DNA from 3 places in the Paenibacillus sp. S02 genome. Region 1 is predicted to be linked to each of the others. Evidence: riboswitches for the same ligand, from Rfam matches in the RefSeq annotation. Region 1 holds a riboswitch; each other region holds the start of a gene.
The links. Region 1 has a riboswitch for glycine ahead of gcvT (glycine cleavage system aminomethyltransferase GcvT). Riboswitches for the same ligand answer to the same signal wherever they lie in the genome.
Positions count from the first base shown of each region.

Region 2: it holds a riboswitch for glycine, as region 1 does, so the genes downstream of both, sdaAB (L-serine ammonia-lyase, iron-sulfur-dependent subunit beta) here and gcvT (glycine cleavage system aminomethyltransferase GcvT) in region 1, are expected to answer to the same signal.
Region 3: it holds a riboswitch for glycine, as region 1 does, so the genes downstream of both, KAI36_RS20630 (alanine/glycine:cation symporter family protein) here and gcvT (glycine cleavage system aminomethyltransferase GcvT) in region 1, are expected to answer to the same signal.

Region 1 is NZ_CP073682.1:4,472,281-4,482,833, reverse strand. Features, by position in the region: gene ptsP (phosphoenolpyruvate--protein phosphotransferase) at 1-99, shown strand, start outside; gene gcvPB (aminomethyl-transferring glycine dehydrogenase subunit GcvPB) at 219-1,715, opposite strand; gene gcvPA (aminomethyl-transferring glycine dehydrogenase subunit GcvPA) at 1,712-3,067, opposite strand; gene gcvT (glycine cleavage system aminomethyltransferase GcvT) at 3,195-4,295, opposite strand; glycine riboswitch at 4,472-4,570, opposite strand; gene gcvH (glycine cleavage system protein GcvH) at 4,964-5,362, shown strand; gene KAI36_RS19815 (PTS mannitol transporter subunit IIBC) at 5,740-7,218, shown strand; gene KAI36_RS19810 (BglG family transcription antiterminator) at 7,301-9,379, shown strand; gene KAI36_RS19805 (PTS mannitol transporter subunit IIA) at 9,376-9,810, shown strand; gene KAI36_RS19800 (mannitol-1-phosphate 5-dehydrogenase) at 9,807-10,553, shown strand, end outside.
Region 2 is NZ_CP073682.1:442,545-453,097, reverse strand. Features, by position in the region: gene KAI36_RS02030 (ABC transporter permease) at 1-905, opposite strand, end outside; gene opp4B (oligopeptide ABC transporter permease) at 934-1,902, opposite strand; gene KAI36_RS02020 (ABC transporter ATP-binding protein) at 1,916-2,842, opposite strand; gene KAI36_RS02015 (ABC transporter ATP-binding protein) at 2,820-3,851, opposite strand; gene KAI36_RS02010 (DUF6359 domain-containing protein) at 4,178-5,767, opposite strand; glycine riboswitch at 5,982-6,097, shown strand; gene sdaAB (L-serine ammonia-lyase, iron-sulfur-dependent subunit beta) at 6,309-6,998, shown strand; gene sdaAA (L-serine ammonia-lyase, iron-sulfur-dependent, subunit alpha) at 6,988-7,887, shown strand; gene KAI36_RS01995 (Ig-like domain-containing protein) at 7,960-10,296, opposite strand; gene KAI36_RS01990 (serine hydrolase domain-containing protein) at 10,512-10,553, opposite strand, start outside.
Region 3 is NZ_CP073682.1:4,655,461-4,666,013, reverse strand. Features, by position in the region: gene KAI36_RS20660 (sugar phosphate nucleotidyltransferase) at 1-390, shown strand, start outside; gene KAI36_RS20655 (thioredoxin family protein) at 582-1,097, opposite strand; gene KAI36_RS20650 (beta-glucoside-specific PTS transporter subunit IIABC) at 1,233-3,089, opposite strand; gene licT (BglG family transcription antiterminator LicT) at 3,321-4,163, opposite strand; gene KAI36_RS20640 (LacI family DNA-binding transcriptional regulator) at 4,397-5,368, opposite strand; gene KAI36_RS20635 (glycoside hydrolase family 1 protein) at 5,580-7,037, shown strand; glycine riboswitch at 7,206-7,282, shown strand; glycine riboswitch at 7,301-7,395, shown strand; gene KAI36_RS20630 (alanine/glycine:cation symporter family protein) at 7,555-8,973, shown strand; gene KAI36_RS20625 (iron-containing alcohol dehydrogenase) at 9,031-10,203, opposite strand; gene KAI36_RS20620 (carbohydrate ABC transporter permease) at 10,352-10,553, opposite strand, start outside.

The sequences.
Region 1 (10,553 bases):
AAGTTGTCCCGTGCGGACATGGAAAAACTGGCTACAAAAGCTCTGGACATGCAAACAGCAGAACAGGTTGTTGAATTGGTTCAAAGCATCGAAGGTTAAGGAAGGGTATTACATTTCAAAGGTTATATCTTTTTCCAACAAAAAAATTGCTGTGTACATACAGCAGCCGGTATCTAATAGATACCGGCTTTTTTGCATGCTTTAAGTAGAATTTGTTTTTAACTGCATGAGCAATTCAGTACAGGTTTGCGAGCTGCAGTAGTTTCGTCCAATCGTGTGACTGGAGTAGTATATGGTGCATTGAGCACCAGCTCAGGGTTTGCTTCTGCTTCCCGCGCAATATGAATCATAGTGTCAACAAAAGCATCAAGTGTCTCCTTACTTTCCGTCTCGGTGGGCTCGATCATGATGCACTCCTCTACATTCAGAGGGAAGTAAATTGTAGGCGGATGGTAGCCGAAATCAAGCAGCCTTTTGGCTACATCAAGCGTACGCACTCCAAATTTTTTCAAGCCTCGCCCTGACATTACAAATTCGTGTTTGCAATGTCCAGGGTAGGGCAGGTCAAAATGTGGAGCGAGCCGATGCATCATGTAATTGGCATTGAGCACAGCGCATTCCGATACACGCTTTAAGCCATCAGGCCCGTAGCTACGGATATAGGCATAGGCACGGACGAGAATACCGAAGTTGCCGTAAAAGGCTTTAACCCGTCCAATAGAATCTCCCTGTTCCCGGTCCCAGTGGTACACCCCCTGCAGATCTCGTACGACAAGTGGCTTGGGCAAATAAGGGATGAGCCGTTGCTTTACGCCGACAGGCCCAGCGCCGGGGCCACCGCCACCGTGCGGGGTACTCATCGTTTTGTGCAAATTGAGATGCACTACATCGAAGCCCATATCTCCGGGACGGGTAATCCCCATGATGGCGTTGGAGTTCGCCCCGTCATAGTAGAGCAGACCACCCGCGTCATGCACGATGGCAGCAATGTCAGTGATTTGCTTCTCGAACAGCCCAAGCGTGTTCGGGTTGGTCAGCATGAGCGCCGCGGTGTCGTTGCCTACGGCTTGACGCAACGCATCCAGATCCACCAGCCCTTCAGGGGTGGAGGGGAGGGTGACTGTTTCGAAGCCCGCGACGGTTGCGCTGGCGGGGTTCGTTCCGTGCGAGGAATCCGGCACGAGCACCTTGGTACGTCGTTCACCACGTGCTTCGTGGTATGAGCGAATCATCATCAGCCCGGTCCATTCGCCATGGGCGCCCGCGGCGGGCTGAAGCGTGACGGCATCCATGCCAGTTAACGCAGCCAAATCATTTTGGAGCGTATGCAGCAGCTCCATGGCACCCTGGATGCTCTCCTCGGGCTGATATGGATGGATTTTGGCGAAGCCTGTATATCGGGCGACATCCTCATTCACCTTCGGATTGTATTTCATCGTACAGGAGCCGAGCGGATAAAATCCGTTGTCCACGCCGAAATTGCGCCGGGACAAGGCGGTATAATGCCGAATAACGTCTACTTCGTATACCTCGGGTAATGCCGCAGGTTCGCTGCGCAGCGCATAATCTGGCAAAAGCTCTGCCACCGGGCGACGGGGAACGTCGCACTCGGGAAGGGAATAGGCAATGCGACCCGGACGGCTCAATTCAAAGATGAGCGCTTGATCGTGTTCCTTCAACAGCCCTTGTTTCTGATCCTGTCCGGTGTGTGTCATAGCAATCCCCCCAAGGTGTGTACAAATTGGTCAATCTCTTCTTTGGTTCTTTGCTCCGTCACGGCAATCAACATGTGACCAGCAAGTTCCTCATAGTCCTGGCCCAAATCGTAGCCAGCGATAAATCCAGCAGCTAGCAGCTCGGCCTGGAGTTTGCTCATATCTGTACCCTCAGGCAGTCTAAGGGCAAACTCGTTAAAGGTCGGTGCGTTAAACGAGGCAGTTACGCCCTTCAAGCTCAGCAATTGCTCTAAAGCATAACGGCTTTTATGCAAATTTAGCTCGGCTACTTCCTTGATCCCCTGTCTACCCATGACAGACAAGTATACAGATGCAGATAAAGCTAGCAACGCTTGGTTGGAGCAAATGTTAGAGGTGGCCTTTTCGCGGCGGATATGCTGTTCCCGCGCTTGCAAGGTCAGCACGAAGCCGCGTTTACCGTTGCGGTCTGTGGTCTGACCCACAATACGGCCGGGGATACGGCGCATATGTGCCTGAGAAACGGCAAAGTATCCACAGGTCGGACCGCCGAGAGAAGAGGAGATGCCAAGTGGCTGCGCGTCTCCTACCACAATATCCGCGCCCTGTTTGCCGGGTGTTTCCAGCAAGCCAAGTGCTAGTGGATTGGCACTGACGACCAAAAGACCTTTGTGCGCATGGATGAGGTCAGCCATCGGCTTCAGGTTTTCCACGGCTCCGAAAAAGTTGGGGCTTTGGACCAAAACAGCCGCGGTCTGTTCCGATACGGCTGCCGCTAACGCATCAACATCCGTTACGCCGTCCGAACAGCCGATCTCCACGATGTCCAAATCCAAACCGCGTGCATAGGCTGCCAATACCTGACGTGCCTCCGGATGGACGGACCTTGATACGATAAGCTGTTTACGGCGGGTAGCTGCGGCGGACAGTGAGCCCGCTTCCGCCAGTGCAGTCGCTCCGTCGTACATGCTGGCATTAGCTACAGCCATGCCCGTCAATTCGCAAATATACGACTGAAACTCGAAAATGGCTTGTAGCTCGCCTTGGCTTACTTCCGGCTGATAGGGGGTGTAGGCTGTATAGAATTCCGAGCGTGAAGTGATGTGCTGGATGACGGACGGAATATGATGATCATAAATTCCTGCGCCAAGGAAGCTGGCATGTGTGTCTGTATTGGCGTTGTGTCCGGCCAGCTCAGCCAAGTGGCGGGTTAAGGCTTTCTCATCGAGTCGAGAAGAAAGAGGCAGTTCCCCTTGATATCGAATGGCCTCTGGAATGTCACTGAATAAATCATCAATGGATGATACACCGACCACACGCAGCATTTCGGTTTGATCCTGTTCAGTCATAGGGAGATAACGATGCTGCTTCATAGGTTCTGACTCCTTTCGAAAAGCAAAATTTTAAACGTAAATTAGCTAATAAAAAAGTGTGTGAGATGAAAAAACCAGAAGTTAATATCTGACATGTTTGCTTTATAGAAATAAAAAGAGTTTAAGATCAGTGCGGGCGTTTATAAAAGGGTGCTGCCACCACCTCGGCACGCAGGCGTTTGCCACGAATCTCAACCTCCAACGGTGTGGAGAGGGCGCTAAAACGACTGTCCACCAAGGCGAGGCCCAGATTACGCTTCAAGGTGGGCGACTGAGTCCCCGTTGTGACCTCACCAATGTGTTGTCCTTCTGCGAATACCGGGTAATGGGCGCGTGGGATACCGCGATCAATCATTTCCAGCCCGATCAATTTGCGAGGAATCCCTTGTTCTTTCTGACGTTGCAGTGCTTCTCTACCGATAAAATCTCCTTTATTCAGCTTGACGAAGAAACCTAGACCAGCTTCGAGTGGTGAAATCGTGGCAGATAACTCCTGACCGTATAGCGGCAACCGTGCCTCAAAGCGTAGTGTATCCCGAGCACCCAGTCCAGCGGGAATCAGCCCATACGACTCACCGGAACGAAGCAAACCCTCCCATACGGCTGGTGCTTCCGCAGCAGGTATATAAAATTCAAAACCGTCTTCGCCCGTATATCCGGTTCGTGAGACAAGTGCTTTTGCTCCGAACAATGGCACATTCTCATGGAAGCGGAAAGATGCCAGATTCGTAATGTCCGTATCTGCCACGGCTGCGGCAATACGTGCTGCCCCCGGTCCTTGCAACGCTAGCAATGCTATCGCATCAGACACATTCTCCATGTGAACGGATGCAGGCATATGGCGAATTAGCCAATCCCAATCCTTATCGATGTTGGATGCGTTCACAACGAGCATGTAGCGTTCCGGTCCTTTGCAGTAAACAAGTAGGTCGTCTACTACACCTCCATCGGGGTAACACAGGAGTGAATATTGTGCCTGACCTGGTTCCAACTGGCTGACATCATTCGTGGTCACCCTTTGCAGAAAAGCTTCGGCTTCTTTGCCTTCAACCAAAAATTCGCCCATATGCGATACATCGAATAAACCCGCACGTTGCCGGACGGCCTCATGCTCCTTTTGAATGCCGCTAAACTGAACGGGGAGCTCCCAGCCGCCAAAGTCAATACAACGAACCCCAGACTGCGTCCCGTAGGACGAATATAGCGGTGTTTTTCGCAAATTAGTCATTATTCCACTCCTATCCGGTGTGATCGGCTAAACAAAAAAGACAGGCCGAAAAAAACGTATAGACGGCAGTCTACACTCTTTTTTCAGCTCTGTCCTTGATACCAGAAAGTTACCCCGGTATGTACCGGGTTTCCCCTTGGGTGATCCGCTCCAATAGCGAATGCTCTCCAGAGATGCGTCCGGCAGAGGTCCTTTTGCCTGAGAGATTCACCTGCAATGCAGGTTTACTCCTTCGGCGCTACCTTCGGGATCAACGGTATATTACCTGGCTTTGCAGATAACAACTTGATCCGATTCGCGTGCACTTATGTCTCACAAGCGGCAACAGCTATGCGAATCTTTTTGGCAGTCTCTCCCTCCGCGTTCATCCGCGTTTGCAGTTGTCGGTGTGTTTCCCAAAGCATTTGCTATAACCCATTAATACGCAAATTCATTCAAAATGTCAATAAAAATGTCATCAAAAATAATAGAAAAAACATTTAATATATAAATAAGGATATGTAAGCGTTTGTTATAAGCTATCATTTTTTATATAGTACGCTATATGAGGTGATATGAAGTATTTTTGTTAGTATTATTGACATGAGTGTTCTTGTTGTCATAATCTTAACCTGTCTAATACAGGTGAGCAAAAGCGATTTTATTCATATGGAAGTGAGGGGAACAGAATGGGTGAAGTGAAGCAGCAACTTTGGTATACAGACGAACATGAGTGGGTTCAGCGGACAGAGAATGGAACGGTGCGGATTGGTATTACAGACTTTGCACAGCATCAACTGGGTGATATTGTTTTTGTAGAATTACCTGAGGCGGGAGCAACGATTGAGCAGGGAGCGGAGATCGGTACGATTGAATCGGTGAAGACGGTATCCGACCTTTTTGCTCCGGTGACGGGAACCATATTAAAAGTGAATGAAACGCTGGAAAGTACGCCTGAGCTAGTGAATGAATCTCCCTATGACAAAGGTTGGATGATCGAAGTAGAGATGGATAAAGATGTGGAGGAAGCCTTGGGCAAGCTACTGTCTGCGGATCAGTATGAGCAGTTGATTTCCGATGAGCAGTAATGGAGCATTGTAGTATGGAGTAAGAGGGTTAATTGTCTGCTCGATTTTTGTATAAAATAGTCGCTATGATTTGACGTAGCGGCTATTTTTTTGTCTTTTTGCAAACGTAATTACGTGTTTTATTCTGACTTAGAGGGTTTTTCCCATATAAGAATCATACATAATCCAGCACGGTTTTTCGACTAATTTCTATAGCTACAGGTCATATTAAGAAGAATTATGCAGGTATAATACCTTCCCGGATAATTTAAATTTAAATGTTGTCATCAACGTTCATGACGAAAGTGCGTTTTCATTTCGTTGATGAAGATAGCGCTGTCATTTAGTATGAATTTTAAGAAAAGGTAGTGATGCTTACCTACAAGGAGGATTTGAATATGAGTACATTGGACGCAAAGCCAAGTTCAAAAGGAGGCACTCGTGTCGCCGTACAGCGTTTTGGCCGTTTTCTTAGCGGTATGGTTATGCCAAATATGGGAGCCTTTATTGCGTGGGGGCTGATTACGGCACTCTTTATTCCGACCGGATGGTTCCCAAACGAAGGTTTTGCACAATTGGTTGACCCGATGAAAAATTATTTGTTGCCGCTACTGATCGGTTATACAGGGGGCACGATGATTCATGGACAGCGTGGAGGTGTGATTGGTGCCATTATGACGATGGGTGTCATAGTGGGAGCCGATATCCCGATGTTCCTGGGCGCGATGGTAGCTGGTCCGCTGGCTGCGTGGATATTGAAGAAGTTCGACAAGGCCATTGAAGGCAAGGTCAGATCAGGCTTTGAAATGCTGGTCAATAACTTTTCGGCCGGGATTATCGGTGCCATTCTAGCACTGCTTGCCCATGTGGCGATCGGCCCGATTGTACAAATGATCAGTCAAGTATTGTCGGCAGGGGTACAGTTCCTCGTGAACGCAGGGCTACTGCCGCTTGTCAACCTCATTATTGAGCCCGGAAAAGTATTATTTTTAAACAACGCGCTGAATCACGGAGTATTGAGTCCGATTGCGTTGGAGGAAGCTGCAAGAACAGGCAAATCCGTACTGTTCATGCTTGAATCTAACCCTGGGCCGGGGCTCGGTATTTTGCTGGCCTACTGCCTGTTCGGCAAAGGCTCTGCGAAGTCGTCGGCTCCTGGAGCGGTCATCATTCATTTTTTCGGCGGGATTCATGAAATTTATTTCCCTTATATTTTGATGAAGCCGATTTTGATTCTTGCTGCTATAGCTGGGGGTGTTGTGGGAACCTTCTGTTTTATGTTGACAGGTGCCGGACTGGTTGCTGCTCCTTCACCGGGCAGCATCATCGCCTATTTTCTAATGACGCCAAAAGGCGGATATTTGCCAATGCTGAGCGGGGTGATCGCTGCTGCGGTCGTATCCTTTGCTGTTGCCGCAGTGTTACTCAAGACTAGTAAGCAAAAAGAAGAGGGGCTGGAGGAAGCTGCATCTCGCCTGAAAGATATGAAAAATCAAAGCAAGAGTGCAAGTGCTAACGCCACTGTAATGGAAGATAACCACGAATCTGATCGTGCTGTCGAGATTGTCGCAGATCGAACGCTCAAGGATAAATCCGAAGTGAACAAGATCGTCTTTTCCTGTGATGCAGGTATGGGTTCAAGCGCTATGGGCGCCTCGATTTTACGCAAAAAAATGAAGCAGGCGGGCGTAGGCGTGACAGTTACGAATACGGCAATCAGTGAAATTCCACAGGATGCGGATATTGTCATTACGCAAAAAACGTTGACAGACCGGGCTAAAACAGTAGCCCCGAATGCTGAGCACATTTCCATTGACAATTTTCTGAAGAGCCCTGAATACGAAGCGCTGGTTGAACGTCTGAAATCCGATTCTTAATCCCCGTCGTAATCAGGCGGACTGTATGCAGTGTACGTCTCCTGCTTGGAGGGATGAGCTTGGGAAGGAACGGTATGCGCTTATGAATATTACGAAACGACAACGTGACATCGTGGAATATCTTCTGGAGCAGTCCAAAGAGGTTACAGCCGGGGAAATTGCCACGAAGATCAATGTCAGCACAAGGACGGTTCATCGGGAACTGGGCGCAGTCGAGCATTGGCTGGCAGCTCATGAGGTGAAGCTGGAGAAAAAGTCAGGGATCGGTATCTGTATTGATGCTGACCCTGCTCAGCTTGTATGCCTGCGAAAGCAATTGCTGCATACGAAGTCAGACGAATATTCGGCTGAGGAGAGAAAGATCGTGGTTCTCTGCATGCTGCTGGATACACGGGAGCCGATCAAGCTGCTGGCGCTGGCTTCAGATCTGAAAGTCACGGTAACTACGGTCAGTCATGATCTAGACGAATTGCAAGGCTGGATTGAGGAACGTGGACTCATGCTTGTGCGCAGACGGGGGTACGGGGTCGAGATTACAGGACGGGAGACAGACAAAAGACGGGCGATTTCCGAGCTGGCTCTCGAATATTTGGATGAATCTGATCTGTTTTCAGTCCGGGAAGAACTTCGTTCTGTAACCCGTGTCGCCGACAAGTTACTGGAGATGATTGGCAGAGGGAACCTGCTGATTGTGGAAAAGGCCCTCTGGCAGCCCCATGAAAAATGGCTGGAAAACATGGTGGAAAGCAAATATATGGAGCTGCTGATTCAAATTTGCGTTTCGCTGGCACGTCTGCGACTCGGGTATGTTATGGATCCTCTTCCCTCATATTTAAAAACAGATTCAGATGAAAATATCATGCTTCGCACAGCCATGGTGGAACGCATATGCACGGAGTTGTCAGAGGCGCTGGATATTGAATTTCCAGAGCCGGAACGATCTTATCTCAGGCTGCTGTTTCGTGATGCCGAGGATCACTCCACCCGGCTACTGCCGCTGGACGATCTCGTACTGTTGGAGTCGGTTCATGAGTTGATTCGTCGTGTGGAGGAAGAGACAGGCACGCCATTGGAAGAGGACCGTGTTCTGCGTGAAGGACTGATTGCCCATATGGCCCCGGTGTTCAAACGTTTGAAGGAAGGCAGGTCGATTCGCAACCCCCTCCTTCAGCAAATCCGCAAGGATTACAGCAGCTTATTCGACTCAGTGAAAAAGGCTGCGGCGGACATGACAGAAATGAAAGTGCCAGATGAAGAGATCGGATTTCTCGTCATGCATTTCGGCGCTTCACTGGAGCGGCTACGACAATTGCGGCGGGAGGTGCGGGCCATCGTAGTCTGCACGAGCGGCATTGGATCATCCAGACTTCTGGCAACAAGGCTCGCCAAAGAGCTGCCACAAATCAAAATTGTGGATAGGGCTTCATGGTACGAAGCGGCGCGGCTTCCCAAGGAGGATTATGATCTGATCATTTCGACAGTAGAGCTACCGCTTGAACCGGATCGGTATCTTAAGATCAGCCCGTTGCTGACGCAGGAGGAGAGTGATCGCCTGCGTCAATTCATCCAGCATATTACACTCAATCATCCCAATGACCATCAGCAGGAACAGGCGGTTCAGCCTGGTCAGGATATGGAGTGGCTTACCGGTCTGCGGAAAAGTCTTGAGGAAATTGTACACATTGTACAGCAATTTCAAGTGTATCCGCTGGAAAATCAGGGGATGGATATGGCGGCGACCGTAGAGGCTATATGCATGTTGGAGGCGGGGCGGGGGAATGTTACAGAGCCTTCTGCGGTTGCTGCACAGCTCATGGAAAGAGAGCGCCAAGGTAGTCAGGTGATCTCTGATACCTCCATTGCTTTAGTTCATACGCGCAGCCACTATATTCGCAAGCCTTCGCTTACCTTGTATAAGCTGGCAGAGTCGCTGCTGGCGGATACAGGCGAACAAGTAGAATGCGTGCTGCTCATGTTGGGACCTCGTGAGCTGCCGAGAGAAAGCTTGGAGGTATTGAGCGAGATTAGTGCATTACTCTTGCAGGAAGACATGGTTACGCTACTGGAACACGGTAGCAGGGATCATATTGTCAATTATATATCGAGTGAACTAGCTGAATTTTTCCACAGTAAATTAGGGACAGGGAGGAACCTACCGTGAGTATTATGACGATAGACAAAGTAAAAATGAACGCAACCGCCAAAGACAAATATGAGGCGATTCGTATGGCTGGGCAAATCCTGCTGGATGCAGGACATATTTCAAGTGAGTACATTGACAAGATGCTGGAACGCGAGGAGATCGTGTCCACCTATATCGGGAACGGGCTGGCTATTCCACATGGCACCAAGGAATCCAAGATGCTTATTCAATCCACAGGCATCTCTATCGTTCAGTTTCCGCAAGGCATAGATTTTGGGGAAGAAAAAGCATACATGGTAATCGGCATTGCAGCACAAGGCGGCGATCATATGGAGATTTTGACGAGTATCGCTGTGGTGTGTGCGGAGGAAGAAAATATGGATAAACTTCGCAACGCGGTGACCCCACAGGAAATTATAGATCTGTTCGAAAGTGAGATGGAGCTATGAGAGCCGTCCACTTTGGAGCAGGAAATATCGGTCGCGGCTTTATCGGATTGATTCTGTCGCGTGCAGGCTATGAGGTTGTCTTTTCAGATGTCAACGACACCCTTGTATCCGAGTTACGTCGTCGTAAACAATACACCGTAGAGTTAGCCAATGATACAAAGGATACGGAGCTGGTCACGAATGTGACGGCGATTGACGGCAAGGATGCAGCGGCTGTAGCCGATGCGGTAGACCTCGCTGATCTGGTAACGACCGCAGTAGGGGTCAGCATCCTCAAGCACATAGCAGCAGGCATTGCGGAGGGAATCAAGCGGCGGGTAGAGCGAGGAGCAAGTCCACTGCATGTGATTGCCTGTGAAAATGCAATCGGAGGCAGCGCCCAACTGAAAGAGCATGTTTTTGCCCTATTGGATGGGGCGACCCGTGCCAAGGCTGAGGTTTCGGTGTATTTTCCAAATGCTGCTGTAGACCGGATTGTGCCGATCCAGCACCACGAGGACCCGTTGCATGTGCAGGTAGAGCCTTTTTACGAGTGGGTGGTGGATCGTTCGCAAATGGCACCTGAGCATGAAGAAATCGAAGGTATCCTGTACGTGCAGGATCTAGAACCTTACATTGAACGAAAGCTGTTCACGGTGAATACGGGGCATTGCGTGGCAGCCTATCTTGGTTATAACGCAGGTTATGCTACCATTCAGGAGGCTATGAAGGATAGCGAGGTGGTGGATTCGATACAAGGGTCA
Region 2 (10,553 bases), 2.0 Mb from region 1:
CCCAATCGTTGTCTGGCATCCGTGGCGCGTTTGAGCGCCTGGCCAATAAAGTTAATCGCCAGCATTAGCACCAAAATAAGCAGTGAGGCAGGCAACCACATCCACCAGCTATTCTGCAAAACATCCGGGTCATTGGCATAACTCACCAGTGTACCCAAGCTTGGAGTAGATTCCGGTAAGCCAAAGCCGAGATAAGAAAGCCCGGTCTCAATTCCGATATTTCCTGCGAGGCTGAGGGTCAGATTGACGATCACGACCGAGCTAAGATTAGGCAGCACGCCAAACCAGATGATTTTCCAATTGGGTGTGCCAAGGGTTTTGGAAGCCTGCACATAATCTAGTTCGCGCTCCGACAACACCTTGGCCCGGATCAGACGCGCTTTTCCAATCCATAAAAAGGCAGTCATAATGAAAATAAAGGACCCTATGCCGCTTTTGGGTACAATGCTGACAAATACGATGACCAACATCAAAAATGGAAGTACCAGAATAAAATCAATGATCCGCATGATGATGTTATCGACCAGTCCCCCATAAAAACCAGCCAGCAAACCTAACGTTAAGCCAATAGCGGCGGATAACAATGTAATCGTAAAGCCGATGGTGAAGGAATTGCGGGCTCCAATGACCAGCTGACCGAAAATATCCCTGCCCGCTCGGTCTGTACCCAGCCAATGCACTGAGCCGGGAGCTTCACGGATTGCGCCCAAATCCACCGTCGTGACTACATCCTGATTTACAAACAGGACAGAGGCATATATAAAGATCAAGAACAGAATTACAAAGCCAATGGAAACCAAGGCCATTTTGTCACGCACCAGCTCACGACGCAGTACAGACCAACTGGATGGTGATTTACGAATGATTTCCGGCGTGAAGACCTCCTCCACCTGAATAGACACCATAATCCCTCCCTTTCTCTAGACTTGTTCGCTATTCAATTCGAATGCGGGGATCGACCTTGCTTAGGATGACATCAGATAAAAGGGTCCCTAATAGCGCCAAGAAGCCGGAAATCATCACCAGCGCGTTCACGACTGAAAAGTCCCGTTGAGTGATGGACTGGAGAAATAGTTGACCTAACCCTGGATATCCAAAAATAGATTCAAGGAAAATGTTGCCCGCAATTACTCCCGTCAGGTCGTAGCCCAAAAAGGCAGCAATCGGCAATAGAGAGTTTTTGAAAATATGGCGCGAATAAATTTTACCTTCGGGTACCCCTTTGGAACGCGCTGTTTTCACAAAATCCTTTAGTCGTGTGTCAATGACCTCATTACGCAAATACTGAATCGTAGCCGTTGTACTGAGCAACGCGCCTGTAACCGCCGGTAAAATGAGATGATACGACTTGTTCACGTAATATGCCCATGTCCCCGGCTCCACGCCTACATCCACACTGCCGCTGGTTGGAAACCAGCCAAGCCTGAATCCGAATACGTACAGCAGCAACAACGCGAGTATAAATAGAGGTGTCGCAAAGCTGAGATAGGTATAGCCCACTACGGTTTTGTCCAGCAGACTATGCTGATAGCGACCGCTGAGTACGCCGAGCGGAATGGCGATCAGATACGTCAGAACCAGAATTACTACGCCCAGAAAGAACGTATTCCCCAGTCGGCTGCCAATCAGATCGGTAACGCTAATTTTATGTACATAAGATTTGCCCAGATCCCCATGAGCCAGCTGGACGAGCCAGTTCCCATACTGCACCCACACCGGGTCATTCAATCCCAGTCTTTGTCGCTGTTCTTCCAATGCGGCCGGATTCAGATTGGGTGTAGAGGTAATAAGTCCTGTCAGGGCATCCCCTGGCATAGCCTTAGCCAGGAAAAATATAAGTACGCTCAGTGCAAAGAGCTGAGGGATCATAACCAGCAGCCGACGCAGTGTAAATTTCCACATTTCTGTACCCCCCTTATGGTAGCGCGACTTGATGGGATGGACTTACTGATTTTAGTGCAAACGGCTTTCCACTCACGTCTAGATGTTTGGGCAGCTCTGTTTTGTAGGAGGATAAAAGCATTCGCCTTTTTTGGGCATTTTCCAGCCGTTTTGTAGGATCAATATTGGGAATGGTTGCAATGAGGCGCTGGGTATACAGATGCTGTGGACGCTCATAAATGTCTTGCTCGCTCCCCTGCTCCACTAGACGGCCCCGGTACATAATACCGATTTGGTCGCACATATGGCGAATAATGCCCAAGTCATGACTGATGAACAAATACGTCAAATTAAATTCCCGTTGCACATCCTTCATAAAATTAAGCACCTGTGCCTGCACGGAAACGTCCAACGCCGACACCGGCTCATCAGCAATGATCAGCTTGGGGTTTAATGTCAGCGCACGCGCGATCCCAATCCGCTGCCGTTGCCCCCCGGAAAATTCATGCGGATATTTGTAGGCTGCATCGGCGTTCAAGCCGACCTTTTCCAGCAACGTCTGTACTTTCCTCCGTTCTTCCTCACTGCTCAGCCTTTCAAAATTTCGCAGCGGTTCAGCAATGACATCCAATACGCGCTTGCGCGGGTTGAGCGAAGAGTAGGGGTCCTGAAAAATCATCTGAATGTCTCTACGCAGCGGATGACGGTTGTTACGGCTCAGAGCCGCAAGGTCCTTTCCCTTAAAAAGAATCCGTCCGCTCGTCAGCTTATTTAGACCGATAATCGTCCTGCCTGTCGTCGTTTTTCCACAGCCGGATTCTCCCACCAGCCCGTATGTCTGGCCTGCCTCAATGCTGATCGACACGCCATCCACTGCTTTCACCTGATCGACGACACGCTGGAAGAAACCACCGCGCACCGGATAGTGGACCCTCAAATCATTTAACTCCAGTAGTGCCATGAGCAGCTTCCCCCTTTGCCTCGTCTTCAAAATGAAAATGCTGGTAACATGTACAACGGACCCAATGTCCAGGGGAAATTTCATTTAGTTGGGGATGGTCTTCATGCACTCTCTGCTGAATCCAGGGAATACGCGGAGCAAAGCGGCAGCTATTGCGGGGGATATCTTGTAATGAGGGAACAATGCCGCCGATGACATGCAGTGATTCCCCCTTGGTATGCGATCCCGGCATGGAAGCAAGCAAAGAACGCGTATACGGATGCTGTGGATGCCTGAATAATTCAAAAACATCAGCGCTCTCCACGATTTCTCCGGCATACATGACCACCACGCGGTCAGCTACTTCTGCCACAACACCAAGATCGTGCGTAATCAGGATAATTCCACTTCCGGTCTCCTGTTGAAGCTGTTTGAGCAAGTCGAGAATTTGCGATTGGATCGTTACATCGAGCGCAGTAGTTGGTTCATCTGCGATAATAAGAGAAGGTCGACAAGCTATGGCAATCGCGATCATCACACGCTGACGCATCCCTCCTGACAGTTCATGCGGATACTGATCGTACACACGCACAGGATTCGGTATATCTACGCTTTCCAGCAGCTCCAGCACACGTTCCCTTTTTTGCTTCGTAGATAGTGACGTATGATAATCAAGATTTTCCTCAATCTGCTTGCCAATGCTCATCAATGGGTTGAGTGCTGTCAGCGGGTCCTGAAAGATCATGCCAATGCCCGCTCCGCGGATTTTATTCATTTGCCCTGAAGAAAGGCGGTTAAGGTCCGTACCTTTAAAAAGGACCTCTCCCTCTACACGTGTGCGTTCCATGTCATGCAGTTGTGCGATCGAAAGCGCCAGCGCGCTTTTGCCACAGCCGGATTCTCCGACTACAGCCAGCACTTCATTGGGGTTGACCGTCAGATCTAGATGGTCGACTGCGGGGTGATATTGATCCTTGATGCGAAAAGATACGGATAATCCTTTAATTTCCAACACGGGTTCGGTATTCAATGCGCGCTTCCTCCATTCTCCATGGTCTTGTCCCGCTTATTCTCACCATGTTTGATGTTTAAAACCTCTCATGAACATTACATACCGTTTTTGTCGGAATAATTTGAATACATCCTATCACCAGTATATGGATATATCAATTAAGATTATGCTATCAACATCATTTAAAAAATCAATGATCCAGCAGTAGCGCGGCCTTTCTGGCACAAAATGTAATGAAATAACCAACCACAGGTTAATTTTCATTACAAAAAAAAGTCGCCTGATCCCTCTGCAGGGACCAAACGACTAACTAATACCAGCTCACATTGAGCTTCTGGCGATAATTAAGAAGCCGCTCCATAGGAGCCAGACTTGAACGTTCTAGGATCGTACCATTTGTAGCCTGCTGCCGGAGCAGACCAAGGCTCAGGCTGCGGTTCTGTGGAAGCCGCAGGCTCCTCGAATGGCAGAAGCTTCGTGGGTTGATCCAGAGTCAAGCCTGCCACATCAGACAATTTCGTGTAGTCCTGCTTCCATGCAAGCCATTGGACCGTTTGTACCAGGAAGGTGGAATCATCCACTTCCTTGAAACCATCATATGTCTTCTTCGACTGTCCGTTTTCCTCACGCACATATTTCGGTGTAGCATCTTCTACAGGGGAAGAATCACCGATGAACGCTGCCTTGCCTTGACCTACCTTGGAGATAGCAGCATAAGGTCCTTCCGCACGGCCCCCGCCGTTATAAACTCCCTGGTCTACCGCATTCCCCCATTTTTTCGTGCCTGAAGGGATATAAGCAATGCCTTTAGCCTTGGTAGGATCAATAATAGCCAGCGTAGATCCTGCATGCATTGCAATCGAGCGCACACCCTTAGTAATGCCGAAAGATTGATCTGCGGCTACAATGTCGGTAGCATTCACATCGCCAAGCGCATTGTAACGGAAACGAACGCCAAAGTTGGTCGCCAGCCAATCGGAGCTTGTTAATCCTTGCATCGCCGGTGATGCAGCTTCTTCTGCAGTCATGCCTTTGGCCGGATTAGTATAGGCTCCACGACGGTAGCCATTCATAACCTCGGAGGAATCCCAACGGTTTTTGTTACGGTCCGCATTATAATGATCGGAGATGAAGAAGACGCTCCCCCCGTTATTCACGTATTGCAGCAGGGCAGCCTGCTCAGATGCCTTAAAGGCAACATTCGCTTCACCAATAATGAACACATCATATTGGCGCAGCTTGTCATATGTTATGGCCTGCTCTCCATAAGTAAAAGGAATGGGACGGTTCAATTGGTCTACCGTAAAGCCTACATTACGCAGTCCATTGGCAAAGTCGGAGAAGGCGCCTTCAATGACCCAATCTGCTGCACCAGCGGTCTGTGCGTGCGTATTATCGAACAGCACCTTTTTGCCTTTTCCATCCGGCAATGTAGTACCAGGTTGACCCGGGTTGCCAGGTTCACCTGGTTCACCCGGCTCGCTTCCGTTCACAAGTTCAACAGCGCTTGGGCTTTTCACTCCACCAAAATTATTGTAGGCGCCGAGTGTACCCGTCACACGAATTTTGCTGCCGATCAGCTCAGGATGGCCTGATAGCCCATATTGCCCTCTGTACGCTGAAGTCAGCTGTACATCCAACAGATTAGACGTATTACGTTCATTTGCCTGATCGGCAATCAGTACGTTAAAATCATTCGCGAACGGAGAAGAAAAGTTAGCCGTTTTCGATCCGGTAGCATGTCCGACGATGTAACCTTCCACCGTCACCGTACCTCCACTGCTTTGGCGCTGAAGTGCTTCAGCTACTGTCAAGGCTCCGTCCGCCTTGACCTGACCGAATGGAACGAGGATCCCAATCAGCAGTGATACGATCGCTGCTAGATGCAACATCCCTTTTAAGCGTGAAGCTGTGAATCGCAAGCCTTTTACCATACGTCAATATCCCTCCTATGATTTCCATAAATATACTTGTCCTTTATCAGATTAGCCGCCAATCTTCTAATTCCTTCCTGGTTTCATCCATAATTATGTAAATTTTAATCTTTTTTATTGGAAACGCACCTGCTTATGTAAAAATTAAACCTGTGATTGACACCGAGCACGGCATACATTACGCTAAGAAAGACATGTAGAACGTTATACGCGAATGAAGATGACGGGAGAGTCTGTCCAGGGAGCCTACACTCTGGCGGCACCGAAGGAGCAAGACGCCAGCACCCGGCTGGCGGATAATCTCTCAGGTCCATGTATCGTCATCTGACGCAACTCTGGAGAGAGCGCAAGCCACCCAAGGGGTAAGGCGGTAAGAACACCGCACGAAACTCTCAGGTAACGAGGACAGAGATAAGGGAAACTTCCTTATCCTGTCCTTTTTTGTGCTCACATTGTGCGTCAGCATTAGGAACCGTCATAACCGCGCAAAGACGCGGAAATACCATAAAGTATGGTATTAGAACATACAGGGGGCCACACCATGCGTTTCAAAGATGTATTTTCTATTATCGGTCCGGCCATGACCGGACCTTCCAGTTCACACACCGCAGGCGCGGTACGGCTCGCACGCGTTGCCCGGCACTGGCTCGGGACGCAGCCTGACCGTGCCCGCATGACACTGTACGGCTCCTTTGCCGATACGTATAAAGGACACGGTACAGACCTGGCGCTCATCGCAGGGCTGCTTAATTACGATACGGACGATCACCGGATTCCGGATGCCGAGCAATGGGCAGAGCAAGCCGGGATGGCCGTGGAATTCGCCGTCAGCGGACTCCCCGCGCCTCATCCGAACACTGTCCGTTTCGAGCTGTGGAAGGGCGAGGATCAGCGCACACTGTTGGGCTCCTCCATCGGCGGCGGCAGCATCCATGTCCAGCAGCTTAACGAATTCCGGGTCAATCTGACCGGGGAGCTGCCTACGCTGGTGCTTCTCCACTCGGATAAGCCCGGTACATTGGGCGCGATAACTTCAGCGCTGGGCGCGGCCCACATTAACATTGCCTATATGCACGTAGATCGCAAAGGCCGGGATGGTGAAGCACTCACCGCCATTGAAACGGACAGTTCTGCTCCAGCTGAACTGATTGCGGAACTGCGTTCTTTACCTCATATGTATGAAATTAAGATGATTAATTTGAAAAAAGGAGCTGAATCCGATGCGGTTTAGCCATCTGCATGAAATCAGCGCTTTATGCGCTGAAGAATCCACCACAATTGGCCGCTTGATGATTCAAGAGCAGGTACAAGAGACGAATACAACGGAGGAAGAAATCTTTCGCCAAATGTCTGATTATTATGAAGTCATGAAGGAAGCCGTTCATCGCGGTCAGACACAAGACACCGTATCCCGCAGTGGATTGACGGGCGGTGACGGCAAGCGCCTAGCCGAGTATCTGCGGTCAGGGGAAACCTGCTCCGGTGATGCCTCCGCGCTCGCCATGGCTTATGCCCTCTCCGTGTCGGAGGTTAACGCATCCATGGGTCGCATTGTCGCCACGCCTACCGCAGGCTCATGCGGGGTTATCCCTGGTGTGTTCATCAGTGCGCAGGAGCGGTTCGGCTGGGATGATGAGCATATGGTGAACGGCCTGTTCGCCGCTGGAGCCATTGGCTACGTGATCGCCAACAACTCCTTCATTTCTGGCGCGGAGGGAGGCTGTCAGGCTGAGATTGGCTCAGCTATCGGGATGGCGGCTGGCGCTATGGTCGAGCTGCGCGGTGGTACGCCTGAACAGGCTGTTCACGCCGTGGGTCTCGCTCTTAAGAACACGCTCGGCCTGATTTGCGACCCCGTCGCCGGACTCGTGGAGATTCCGTGCATCGTGCGCAACGGGCTGGGAGCCGTGACTGCACTTGCCGCAGCGGACATGGCTTTGGCGGGTGTGCGCAGCGCTATTCCGTCTGACGAAGTCATCGACGTGATGCTTGAAGTCGGCAGTGCGATGCCGTCGAAGCACCGCGAGACCGCCAAAGGCGGCTTGGCCCAGACGCCGACTGGCAAGCGTTTGACCGAATCACTTACACGCAACACACCGACCAAGAAGGAAAAGTCATAATTTATAAGCGGTAGCCTCCTTAAAATAAAAGAGCAAGCATATCGTCCTTGGACGTATGCTTGCTCTTTTGTTTTACTGAACGGTTACCTGTACCTTCGTCATTTTACCTGCATATTTCACAGTAATTACAGCTTTGCCCTTGCCCTGTGCCTTAATGTTACCGTCTTTGACGGTCGCAACAACAATTCTGGACGAGGACCAGACTGCCGGTTTGGAAACATCCTTCTCCGACTCATCCTTATACGTGGCTGTAGCCGTAACCTTAGCCAGCTGTCCTGCCTTCAAATTCAAAGCAACTTCGTCTGTTTGCAGGTATTTAAGCGTATCAACATCCACGGGTACGCTGATTACCTTCCCGCCAAACTTCGCCTGAATGTTAGCTTTACCGTAGCTAACCGCAGTAACCTGACCCTTTTTAACAGTGGCTACCTTGTAATTAGACGTTTTCCATTCCGCTTGGGCCGTAACGTCCTTTTCTTTACCATCACTGGATTTAACCACAATCGCGATGGTTTTTTGATCTCCAGATTTGAGCGATAGCGCGATTGCATCCGCTTCAATCTTTTGCGCTACGTCCACTTCTACCGTAAACGTAATGTTTTGCTTGCCATATGAAGCAGTCACCGTTGCCTTACCGCTACCATTCGCTTTGATCAAACCTTCGCTAACTTCAACCACTTTTACATTGCTAGTTGTCCAAGTGGCGTCCTTGGTTACATCTGTTTTTGTACCGCCACTCTTAACTCCTGTTACTTTCAGCTGCTTCGTTTCCTGAGCACCAAGCGCAATTACACGCGAGTCTGTTTCCAGACGATCTACAAGGCCCACTTGTACGTTTATTGTCAGTTTTTTGCCGTTGTAGGTCGCTGTAATAACCGCTTTACCAGCGGATTTACCCGTAATCGTTCCTTTGGACACGGAAGCAATATCTTCCGCACTTGAAGTCCACTCTGCATCCTGTGTCACGTCTTCTTTACGTCCATCCGCATAAGTAGCTGTCAAAGTTGCAGTATAGTCCTCATCAATATCAATCGTTGCCGTTTTGGAGGACAAAGACAGATCACCGGGTACATTTACAGATACCGTAGCTGTAGCTGTTTTGCCGCCATAAGAAGCGGTGATGGTAGCCTCACCTGTTTTATAACCTGTGACTTCTCCCGCGCTGACAAAAGCGATATCTTCATTGCTGGACTTCCACTCTGCCTTACTTGTGATATCTTCTTCCGTACCTGTTACGTACGTTGCGGTCAGCTTGAGCTTTTTGGATTCCTTGGCATTCAGGCTCAGCTTGTCCTCACTCAAATCCAGATATCTGGAGGTTTCGACATCTGTCTTGATCGAAACGGTCTTATCTCCATACTTAGCGGTCACCGTAGCCGAACCCGCTCCAATGGCCATAATCGTTCCCTTATTCACAGTCGCAATTTTTTCATCGCTTGATGTCCAAGTAGCTTTATCTGTGATATCCGTTACCGTCCCATCTGGATAAACGGCAGAAACTTGTATTTTTTTAGATTCATCCAGACGGAGAAAAATATTGGATTCGCTGGCTTTCAGCTTATTCGTTTGATCGACATCTACCGAAATCGTAGCGGACATCGTGCCATATTTACCTGTAATTGTCGCCTTTCCCGCGCTATAGCCGGTAATGGTGCCTTTCAGTACATCCGCCACAGCTGCATTGCTGGAGCTCCACTCAGCGGACTCTGTCACGTCCTGTACCGATCCATCCGGGAACGTCGCTGAAAGTTTAACCTTCTCAGCATCCTTCAACAAAAGAGAAACCTCTGATGAACTGACATCGAGACGTTTAACCTGCTCCACCTGCACAGCAATGGTTATGGTCTGTTGACCATATACGGCCTTAATATTGGCTGTACCTGCTCCCTGAGCGGTAACCAATCCGTTAACTACTGTTGCTACCTTTTGATTATCGGAGGTCCAAGTAGCATCACCCGAAACCTGAGCTGTTGTATTATCACTGTATGTCGCTGTCAAATCAACCTGTCCTGTACCGCTTGAACGCAAGTTCAGGCTTTGTACACTGGATGTCAGCGCCTTAACCTTTTTCGTTACATGCACCTGAACCGATTGCACCTTCTCTTTATAGGTCGCAACCACGGTGGCTTCCCCTTCAGCCTTGGCCGAAACTGTACCGTTATACACGGTAGCAATAGTTGTATTATCACTTTTCCAATCCGTGCTTACGGTTACATTCGAGGTTGTCCCATCGCTAAAAACAGCAGTAGCCGTCAACGCAGCCGTATCTCCCTGCTGCAAAGTTACCTCGTTAGAGGAAAGGACAATCTTGGAAAGCACCGCATCCGCAGCAGATGCAAACCCTGCATATGATGTAAAACTTGAGATCAGGATGACCAACGCCAGAAAACCGGACCATCTATTCTTCAAAATCTAATTCCCTCCCATTTCAAAACTTAAATTAAGGATTTCGCAAAATCCTTACACCTACGTTTTATGTCGTCATATGGAAAAGAATAGTTTAGGCTTTGAAGGAAATTTGGTCCTTATTAACTAGATCGTTTTTGATAAAGATTAGACATTACAATTTGTGTAGCTTCAGAGCCATAGTGAAGAGTTTTCTCAACAGATCCACAATCTCGCATTTACAAACAGCTATAAGCTGCTGCGCGAACTCTCAAATGATG
Region 3 (10,553 bases), 180 kb from region 1:
ATGGTGGCAGAAATTGAAATCGGCCCGCGTTTTGAGGAGCGCTTCTGGGGAAAGCAAACCGTATTATCCCATCAACAGGCGGCAAGTGGATTGCAGACAGTGACCAAACGCGTGGTCATTTCAAACGGGAGATTTATCAGCTATCATGAGCATCAGTTTCGTAAAGAAGTTTGGACCATAGTTTCTGGAACCGGAAGTGTCTCTATCAATGGCGTGACACAGACAGTCAGCCCTGGTGAGGTCATCGTGATAGAACCCGGTACAAAGCATTTTATAGGGGCAGTAGAGGGAGATTTAGAATTCATTGAGTCACAAATCGGACATATCGTATCCGAAACGGATATTATCCGATATGAATTTCCTGATTCGATTGACGACCATACTCTATGAAGTGTCTACAATATAGGGACTGATAGATACGAACGAGGTTTATCAGAAGGCAGTGAAGAGTAGTAGGAACTATTTTTTATTAGAGCTTAGATAACCTGTACATTCCTAAAAAAGGTATTCATGCGCTACACGAATGAATACCTTTTTTTGCATAAACATTTCTTTGTGTTTGTAATGAATTGAATAGAGACTTATAAAATAATTTTCTTGGAAGTCAGCCACTCTTTTACAGCGTCCGTACTGAGGTCTCTTTTAGGCGTCCATTCTATTTTATCAACCAGCTTGCCGTTTCTGAATTCTGCAATGGTGGGGGTGTATTTAACGTTGTAATCCTCTTTGAATTTATTCCATTGGGGCTTGTCCTTATGGATTTTGTGAACGTTCAAAAAAGTAATTTTAGAGCCTAGATTATACTGTTCGATCATCTTGTTAAAATTAGGCTCAAACCGATTGCAGTCGCCACAACTCGGTCTGCCGACATAGACAAATACACTGTGATCCTGTTGAATCAAACTCTTAAAACCATCAAATGTAACCGCATTCAAGTGGTCATATATTTCTGGGTAATTGCTTTTGCTCGCTTGGATTTCTTTGTCTTTTTGTTGAACAACCTGCTCTAGGTCTTGAAATTTAACGACAGCTGAAATAGCGATACCAATGACAAGCAACACAATGACACTTAACCCGGCGATATATCCTTTTTTCACAGAAATCCTCCTTTTTTTACATTCTTACACTTACAATAAATGATATTTCCATTTTTAGCTGTAACACTTGTCTCATTATGTATAAAAAAAGAAGCTTTCCATTGGGAAAGCTTCTTTAGTCTGAAAGTTAAAACGTTAGACCACAACAGTTAACAAGTAATCCTCACGCTTCACTTCAGATTCCATTGTGTTCAGCACATCCAGGTATTGAGCGGAATTTGTTACGATAATCGGCGTAGCCGTTGTATAGCCTGCCGCCTTAATTTGCTCGATATCAAATTCAAGCAACAGTTGTCCTTGCTTAACCACATCGCCTTCCTTGACGCGCTTGTCAAAGAATTGTCCTTTGAGCTTCACTGTATTAACACCAACGTGAATCAGAATTTCTGCTCCGTCATTGGAAGTAATACCGATTGCATGTCCGGTCGGGAATACTGTCGTAATCGTTCCATTGACAGGAGATGTCAGCACGCCCTCTGTAGGATCAATCAGGATTCCTTTCCCCATAGCACCTGAAGCAAAAGCAACATCAGAAGATTGTTCCAAAGGCAATACTTTACCTTGCAGTGGGCTTACGAGAATTTCCTTCTCGATTGCCGCTTCTTTTTTTACGGGTGCGGCTTCTGTTTTTGCAGTTTCTTCTTTTGGATCATCAAAGCCCAAAATCATAACCAGCACTAATGCAAGTACAAAGGCAACGAGCAAGCCGATGACAACCCACAAGAATCCAGCTCCAAAATAAGTAGGCAGTGCCAGCAAACTAGGAAGGGAGAAGGATTTTGCAGTCGCTCCGCCGGAAGCGATAATAGCACCGCCAATACCACCAGAAATACAAGCATAAATGAATGGCTTTTTCAATTTCAAAGTTACGCCATAAATCGTTGGTTCTGTAATCCCAAAAACAGCCGCCAGCGTAGAGGAACCTGCCAAAGCCTTCATTTGAGTATTTCGGGATTTCAGGAATACCCCTAATGTTGCACCAGCCTGAGAAAGTACGGCTGCTGTAAGCATCGGAAGCATCGTGTCATAACCCAATGTTGCAATATTCGACAGCATAATAGGAACGAAGCCCCAATGCACACCGAAGATAACAAACACTTGCCAGAACGCTCCAGCAACAGCCCCAGCGATCAATGGACTTAAATTGTATACCCATGTAAAACCGTTTGCCAAGCCTTGACTGATCAGGTTACCTATTGGACCAAAGGCCAGGAATGTCAACGGAATAACGACCAGCAGAGCCAGCATCGGTACGATAATATTTTTTACCGATTGATGGATAAAGGAATTGAACCAGCGTTCCACATAGGACTGAACCCAGACCGCGAGAATAATTGGAATAACACTAGAACTGTAATTAATCAGAATGATCGGAATACCTAGAAACGCCAATCTTTCTGGGTTGCTTACTGCCGCTATAACCGCCGGATAGACCAGAGCTCCGGCGATTGCCACCGATACAAAGGTGTTTGTCTTAAATTTACGGGACGATGTAACAGCCAGAAATACTGGCAGGAAATAAAATACGCTGTCCGAAGCAGCGCTTAGGATCAGATACGTACCGCTTTTATCATTAATCCAATGGAGTGACAAAATTAATGCCAGAATCCCTTTGAGCAAACCGGCTCCGGCAAGAGCGCCCAAGAGAGGCGAAAAAATGCTGGAAATGATATCGACCGCTTTGCCGAGAAAATTCGTTTTTTCGGAAGACTCTTCCTTTTTCGCATTTGGATTGTCCGCATCCTGTAAATTCGTTTCTGCCATCATATGCTCAAATACTTGACCTACATTGTTGCCGATAACCACTTGAAACTGGCCGCTGCTTTCCACTACTGTAATGACACCAGGGGTTGCTTCCAGTGCGGCTTTGTCTGCTTTTGTACGATCATTTAATTTGAATCTCAAGCGTGTGGCGCAATGGAATACCGAGTTGACATTCTCTTCGCCACCAACGAGGGTCACTATTTTTTTGGATAGCTCTTTATCACTCATGTTCAAAACTCCTTATGGGTTATTCTTGCTACTGATAGGATTTACCGTTTACACCTGTTGCTAAGATGCGCCGGCGTGCATCTTTTTAAACTTGTAAACAAGAAAAACCTAAACTCGTGGTAAAACTACGCACTCTCTCCTATAGAGGAACGTCGATTTCACCATCAGTTTAGGTTTTGCCTGCCTTACCAGTCACAATCCATGAACGATGAGGGTATGAAGTTGTTAGTCTTATATGTTATTACGCTCAGTTACCCGATGAATATGGATAGTTAGATATACGTATTCATCCTTGCTTAAATATTGATCGTATGTTTTTTCCAGATACTCATTGATCTTTTGGGCACAAGCAAAAGCTTCGGTATACGTCTGCTTCACCTGGTTGTACAAAAATTCTTCACCACTGTGAATGACTTCTTTGCGAATCACTCGCATCGCAAAATATTGCAAATGTGTCAAAAATCTCGAATAGCTAAAAGAAGACTCATCCAGCACAATTCCGTAATGATACGTAATAATGTTCAATATATGTTGGACAATCTCGGTCATTTTCAGTGTAGATTTCATTTCGTTACCGTCGATCCGTGCATTCACCATATGCAATGCAATAAATCCCGCTTCATCTTCGCCCAATTTTACTCCGAGCGTATTTTCAATTTTTTGGAGAGCATCCAGTCCAACTGCAAATTCTTTTTTGTAAAAGCGTTTAATTTCATACAGCATCGCGTTTTGGAGTGCCAGTCCTTTTTCTTGCCGTTGTATGGCAAAATGAATATGGTCGGTCAACGTTAAATAAATATTATCGCTTAACTCCGTATCCAGCACTTCCGTTGCATGGGTTACGATTTCATTCACGACCTCCAGATGAGACACTGGAATATCGTTCAGCAGCTCAGTTAGTTTAGCCGTGAACTCGTTTTCATTTAACATGAAAATCTTATCTATTTTATCATCATCGACTTGATCGCCAGCCACCTTTTTGAAGGAAATACCTCTTCCCATCACGATGACCTCTTTGCCTTTATCGTTTTTAGTCAATAGGACGTTGTTATTGAGCACCTTCTCAATAATCATTGAAGTTCCCCCTCCCATCCTTTACCAATAAAAAATGCCTAAGCACAATTCAACACTATTGTTAGCAATAGCACTCAATTGAACTCAGGCATTGCCCGCATCACCGGTCACAATCCTTCGATATAGTGCTATTGTAGCACAAAAAAAAGCGATTTCAACATATTTTATTCTGATTCGACAAAAAATATTTCATATCAAGGCCCTTTTGCCTAATTTGCAAGTAAATCGTTACCTTACGTGGTCGTACGTTCAATGAGGCTGTACTCTAGCGAATGAAGCTCCATTTGGCGTCCAATCAGCTGAGGGGAAAGCATGAAAAAAGCATTTTGTGCTTGAGCCATGATGGGGTTTTGAATCGTTGTAATCCCCATTGTATGCGCCAGCTCCGTGTTATCGAATCCGACAATCGCCAGATCTTCTGGTACGTTCAGCCGTTGTCTGCGTGCTTCGCAGAGAATGCCCACTGCTACATAATCGTTAGCACATAAAATAGCCTCTGGGAATTCTTCCCGACGCTGTAACAAATCCCGTACGACCTGTTCGCCATCACGGATATTATAAATAGAAGAGTGATTCCAGTGTTGCAACACTGGCAGATTGTGCTCACTCATGATTTGTTCGTAGGCTCGTTGTCTGCTATGGGTATTGATGCTGCTCGGACGACCAAAAGCATTGGCTATACGAGTATAGCCTTTTTGTATCAAATGTTTGAGTGCTAACATATATCCTTCATACTGATCCATAGCGACGGAGCGAATATCGGTATGCTCCATTCGTTGCCACGAAACGATCGGGCCATATTTGCAATAGGTGCTCAAAAAATCAGTGTCATTCACGCAGGAAATGATGACCAGCGCATCGACTCTTTTTCTTTTTAAATCCTCAAAGGCTTGAAGTTCTTTCTTTTTGTCTTCTCCCGAAGTATAAATAATGGTTTGGAATTCATACTGGCCGGCTACTTCTACAAAGCTGTCCAGAAAAGCGAGAACAATTTCATTAATAGTTGAAGTAATGATACCGATCTGAAGCGTCTGACCCTTGGATAGAGAAATGGCATTCCGATTAGGAACATAATCTAATTCCTGCATGATTTTCAAAATCTTAGTTCTTGTTTCGTGACTGACATGGGGTGACTGATTTAATACTCTGGATACCGTAGCTTTGGAAAAGCCCGCCAGTTTTGCAATTTGATCAAGATTCGACATGGTGCTTCTCCTCACATAAGAAAAAAATACTTGACATGAAACGCGTTACAACGATTAGGATGCTTATGAAGGCATTACGTCTATTTTAAAGCATCTGTCAATGCTTTTCAAAGGAGAACGGTTACCGTTAGGTATTGATTCACATTTGCAGCACATGATGGGATTACTTGACCAAAGTAAAAATCTTAAATACGGAAAGGGTTTTTATACCATGACGAAGACGCTAAAAGGATTTCCGAAAAACTTCTTGTGGGGTGGTGCAACCGCAGCTAACCAATTGGAAGGCGCTTTTGACGTAGATGGAAAAGGATTGTCCAGTGCGGACATGGTTGCCTATGTACCCAAAGCAGAGCGCAAGAACGATCATGCTATGGAGATTTCGTCCGAGCGACTCGAAGACATTTTGGCAGGCAAAGTCAATGCCCGTTTTCCAAAGCGTGAAGGTGTGGACTTCTTCCACCACTACAAAGAAGATATTGCATTGTTCGCGGAAATGGGCTTTAAGGTATTTCGTATGTCCATCAACTGGTCGCGGATTTTTCCGAATGGCTATGATGCCGAGCCGAATGAAGCGGGACTGCAATTCTACGACAATGTATTTGATGAGCTGCGCAAATATGGTATTGAACCGCTGGTAACATTGTCACATTATGAGACACCGCTGGGTTTGACTCAGAAGTATAATGGCTGGCTGGGTCGTGAAGTTATACAGCACTACGTAAATTATGCCGAAACGGTGTTCACACGCTATAAGGATAAAGTAAAATACTGGCTGACCTTTAATGAAATCAATGTAATGACCATGAGTCCGTTTACCGGTGGCGGGGTGGTTATTGACCGCGTAGAAAACAAACAACAAGCGATATACCAAGCACTGCATCATCAATTTGTAGCTAGTGCACTGGCGACAAAACGAGGACATGAGATCATCCCGGGCTCTCAAATCGGCTGTATGCTAGCTCGTTTGGAAAGCTATCCACATACGTGTAACCCAGAGGATATACTGAAAGCCCAGCATGAAAATCAGATGAACCTGTTCTTTACGGATGTGCATGCCCGTGGGGAATATTCCAACTACATGAATCGTTATTTTGAAGAAAATAATGTTGTTATACACACAGAACCAGGGGATGCCGAAATTTTAAAAAATAACACGGTCGACTATATCTCATTCAGCTATTACATGACCTTGACCGTTTCTGCAGGTCCAGAAGGTGAGAAAGCAGCAGGAAACCTGATTGGTGGCGTGAAAAATCCATATTTACAGTCCTCTGACTGGGGATGGCAAATTGATCCGATCGGTCTGCGTGTTACGCTGAACACGTTATATGACCGCTACCAAAAGCCGCTATTTATCGTGGAAAATGGCCTAGGTGCTTATGATAAGGTAGAAGAAGACGGATCTGTGCATGACACATATCGTATTGATTACTTGCGTCAGCATATTGTTCAAATGAAGGAAGCGATTGCCGACGGTGTTGATCTGCTTGGCTACACCAGCTGGGGTCCTATCGACCTTGTGAGCATGTCTACTTCCGAAATGTCCAAGCGCTACGGATTTATTTACGTTGATCTGGATGATGACGGTAACGGAACGCTCAAACGCTCCAAAAAGGACTCATTTAACTGGTATAAAAATGTGATTGCAACCAATGGTGAAGAATTGTAATTCCATATCGTCTCGGGCGGGTATAGCAGAGGACATCCTAAGGATGCAATCTGCTGTACCCGCTTTTTTGATAGACATAATAATAATATTTCAGAGGGTTTCACAAACTTTTCACTTGTAATAAGCTGAAAGTTTTCTGTATAATAAATAAAAATTTCATATGTCTGGTTGATGTTTGCGGGAGATGGAACGAAAGTTCCGACCGAAGGGGCAAAACTCTCAGGTGCTTAGGCTGATTACAGCAACAAGCGGGGACCGTAAACGGACAGAACTCTGGAGAGACCCTTAATTGGGCGCCGAAGGTGCACCGCAGAGAACATCTGCTTAAACTCTCAGGCAAAAGGACAGAGACGCGAATAACCTGTGACAGGGAATGCCCTAGGCTTTTTTATAAGCTATTAGAGGCAGAAACCTGCGCAAGATGGTTGTATTTTTTCGTGCCTTTAACCTCTCCAGGAGTCGAATCAGCGGATTTGACTCTTTTTTGTTTTCTAATATGCTGGAGGAGCGGGTTGAAATGAATTTGGTACATGTGTTAGAAGCGATTAGCAGTTGGATATGGGGGGCGCCTCTCATCATTCTTGTCATGGGAACGGGGTTGTGGCTGACCATACGTTTGAAGATGCTGCAGGTATTCCGCCTGCCCCTGGCGATCAAGCTGATCGGTAAGGCACCGAATGAAGGCAGCGGGGATGTAAGTAGTTTTGCGGCTTTGAGTACAGCGTTGGCGGCTACAGTTGGCACAGGAAGTATTGTCGGCGTAGCGACAGCCATTAAGCTGGGCGGGCCGGGTGCCTTGTTCTGGATGGTCGTTGCCGCCTTTTTTGGGATGGCGACGAAATATGCGGAAGGTGTACTTGCGGTAAAATACCGGGTGAAGGATCGGAATGGGCAATTTTCCGGCGGCCCGATGTATTATATTGAGAAAGGTCTGGGACGCCGTTTTAAACCGCTGGCGATGCTGTTTGCTTTTTCAGGCATGCTGGTAGCGTTGTTCGGGATTGGAACGTTTCCGCAGGTCAAAGCGATTGTATCTTCGACTGAAAACAGTTTTGGCGTTCCGCCCATTGTAACAGCACTGATTATTGCTATCCTTACAGGACTTGTTACTATTGGAGGACTCAAAAGCATTGCCAAGGTATCGACGAAGGTCGTTCCTTTTAAAACAGGCTTGTACGTACTGATCTGTCTCATCGTACTGATTCGGTTTGCTGACCAACTTCCTGCCGCAATTGCGCTGGTGCTCCATTCGGCATTTTCAACTACATCTGCAACGGGCGGATTTGCCGGAGCTACGATTATGCTAGCGATGCGAAGTGGGGTAGCCAGAGGTATTTTTGCCAATGAGGCCGGATTGGGAAGCGCACCGATTGCAGCTGCAGCTGCCAAAACCAAATGGCCTGCGGAGCAAGGGCTAATTTCCATGACAGGCGTGTTTATTGATACGATGGTTATTTGTGTGATGACTGGGTTGACGCTACTGGTTAGTGGTGTGTGGAGCGGGCCTACCGATGCGGGCCTGATGACTCAGCAAGCATTTTCCAGCGCATTCCCGCTGGGGGCAGAACTGCTCACAATCATTCTGATTATGTTCGCGTTCACCACCATGCTCGGCTGGAACTATTACGGGGAACGCTGTGTTGAATATTTGCTTGGGGTCAAGTGGATTAAGCCATACCGTTATCTGTTCATCGTACTGGTTGCCGGGGGCGCGTTCATTAAACTGGATGCGATTTGGCTGCTGGCAGATATCTTTAACGCAATGATGGCTTTCCCGAACCTGATTGCACTGCTCGGCTTATCAGGAATTGTAGTCGCAGAAACCCGAACCTATATGGATTCTCTGAATTCTAATAAGAAAAAGGGCATTCTTGCAGGTGCCAGTGTAGGGGCAGCTATTCAAGTAGAAGAAAAAGGACAAACGGTTAATTCATAAATTTCAAAAGGGAGTGCTCTCAGCCATCACAGGCTTGAGGACACTCCCTTTTAAATGTTATAACGATGCGTGCAAAATAGCTGAAATATCTTCTTGATTCAGCTTTTTATAATTACCGAAGCCTCCGTATTCCATTTCACGGGCTGCAATGTTTGCGACTTTTTCCAATTGCTCATCATTAATATTGTAATCGGCCAGGGTGGAAGGGGCACCGAGACTTGTCCAGAATGCACTCAGGCGATCAATCCCCTCCAAAGCAATTTCCTTATCCGTTTTACCAGTGGTCTCTAAATCAAATATGCTGAGCATCAGCCGCTTCATGCGTGCAGCATCCTGATCCACCGTATGTCTCATCCAGTTGGGGAACAGGATCGCCAGACCGCCGGCATGAGGAATATCATATACAGCGGATAATGCATGTTCAATCGTATGCGAAGCCCAGTCCCCGAAGTAGCCCATTTGCAGTGTTCCGTTAAGGGCAATCGTTCCGGCATATAAAATCGTTTCACGATGCACGTAGTTGTGCAAATCTTCCAGCAGCTTAGGTGCAGTTTCGATCACGGTTTGCAGCACGGAAAAGCACATACGATCTTGCAACGGTGTATTTTTAACATTGTGAAAATATTGCTCAAACACATGGCTCATCATATCCACCATGCCATATACCGTCTGATCACGTGGCACAGAGAAGGTGTTTTTTGGGTCCAGAATCGAGAATTTCGGATGCGTCACCGCGCTGCCCCATACGTATTTTTCGTTCGTTTCCCAGTTGGTGATAACAGAATCCGGATTCATTTCTGAACCGGTGGCGGCGAGTGTGAGGATGGTACCGAATGGCAGAGCCTGGGTCGGCATGTGCTTTTTGTTGATAATATCCCACACATCGCCGTCATATTCAGCCCCTGCTGCGATGGCTTTGGTGCAATCAATAACGCTTCCACCGCCTACTGCAAGTAAGAAGTCGATTTTTTCGTTTCGGCAAATGTCGATGCCCTTCTTAACGGTGGACAAGCGCGGATTCGGTTCTACGCCGGACAATTCATGAATGTTCAGATGTAGCGGCTCTAACGCGTTTAATACCTGGTCATACAGACCATTTCGTTTGACACTTCCACCTCCGTATACCAGCAAAATGTTTTTGCCGTAATTCAGCAGCTCCTGCTGCAGTTCTTCAATTTGATTGTCTCCAAAAATTAATTTGGTGGGGTTATAATATGTGAATTTGTTCATCTGGTAAGTTCCCCTCAGTTCATAGTTCATGTTCAAATCGTAAATCGCTTAACCTGATTTCCTGTTGGATACCTAACTTCATCATGTAAGCTATTTGAAATGACGATTAACCATTATACATGAAATGAATAAGGGAATTCAAGTAAATCTAATCTTTGACCGCTCCGGCGGCAAGATCGGAAATAAACTGGCGGCTAATGAAAAGAAATAAAATAATAAGTGGCAGTACAGCCAGCAGGGTGCCCGCAATGACCATCGCATAATCCGTATTGTAAATCCCGTTCAATTGTGACAGTGCAATCTGGAGTGTGAATTTACGCTCATCCGTTAAGACAATTAGTGGCCATAAA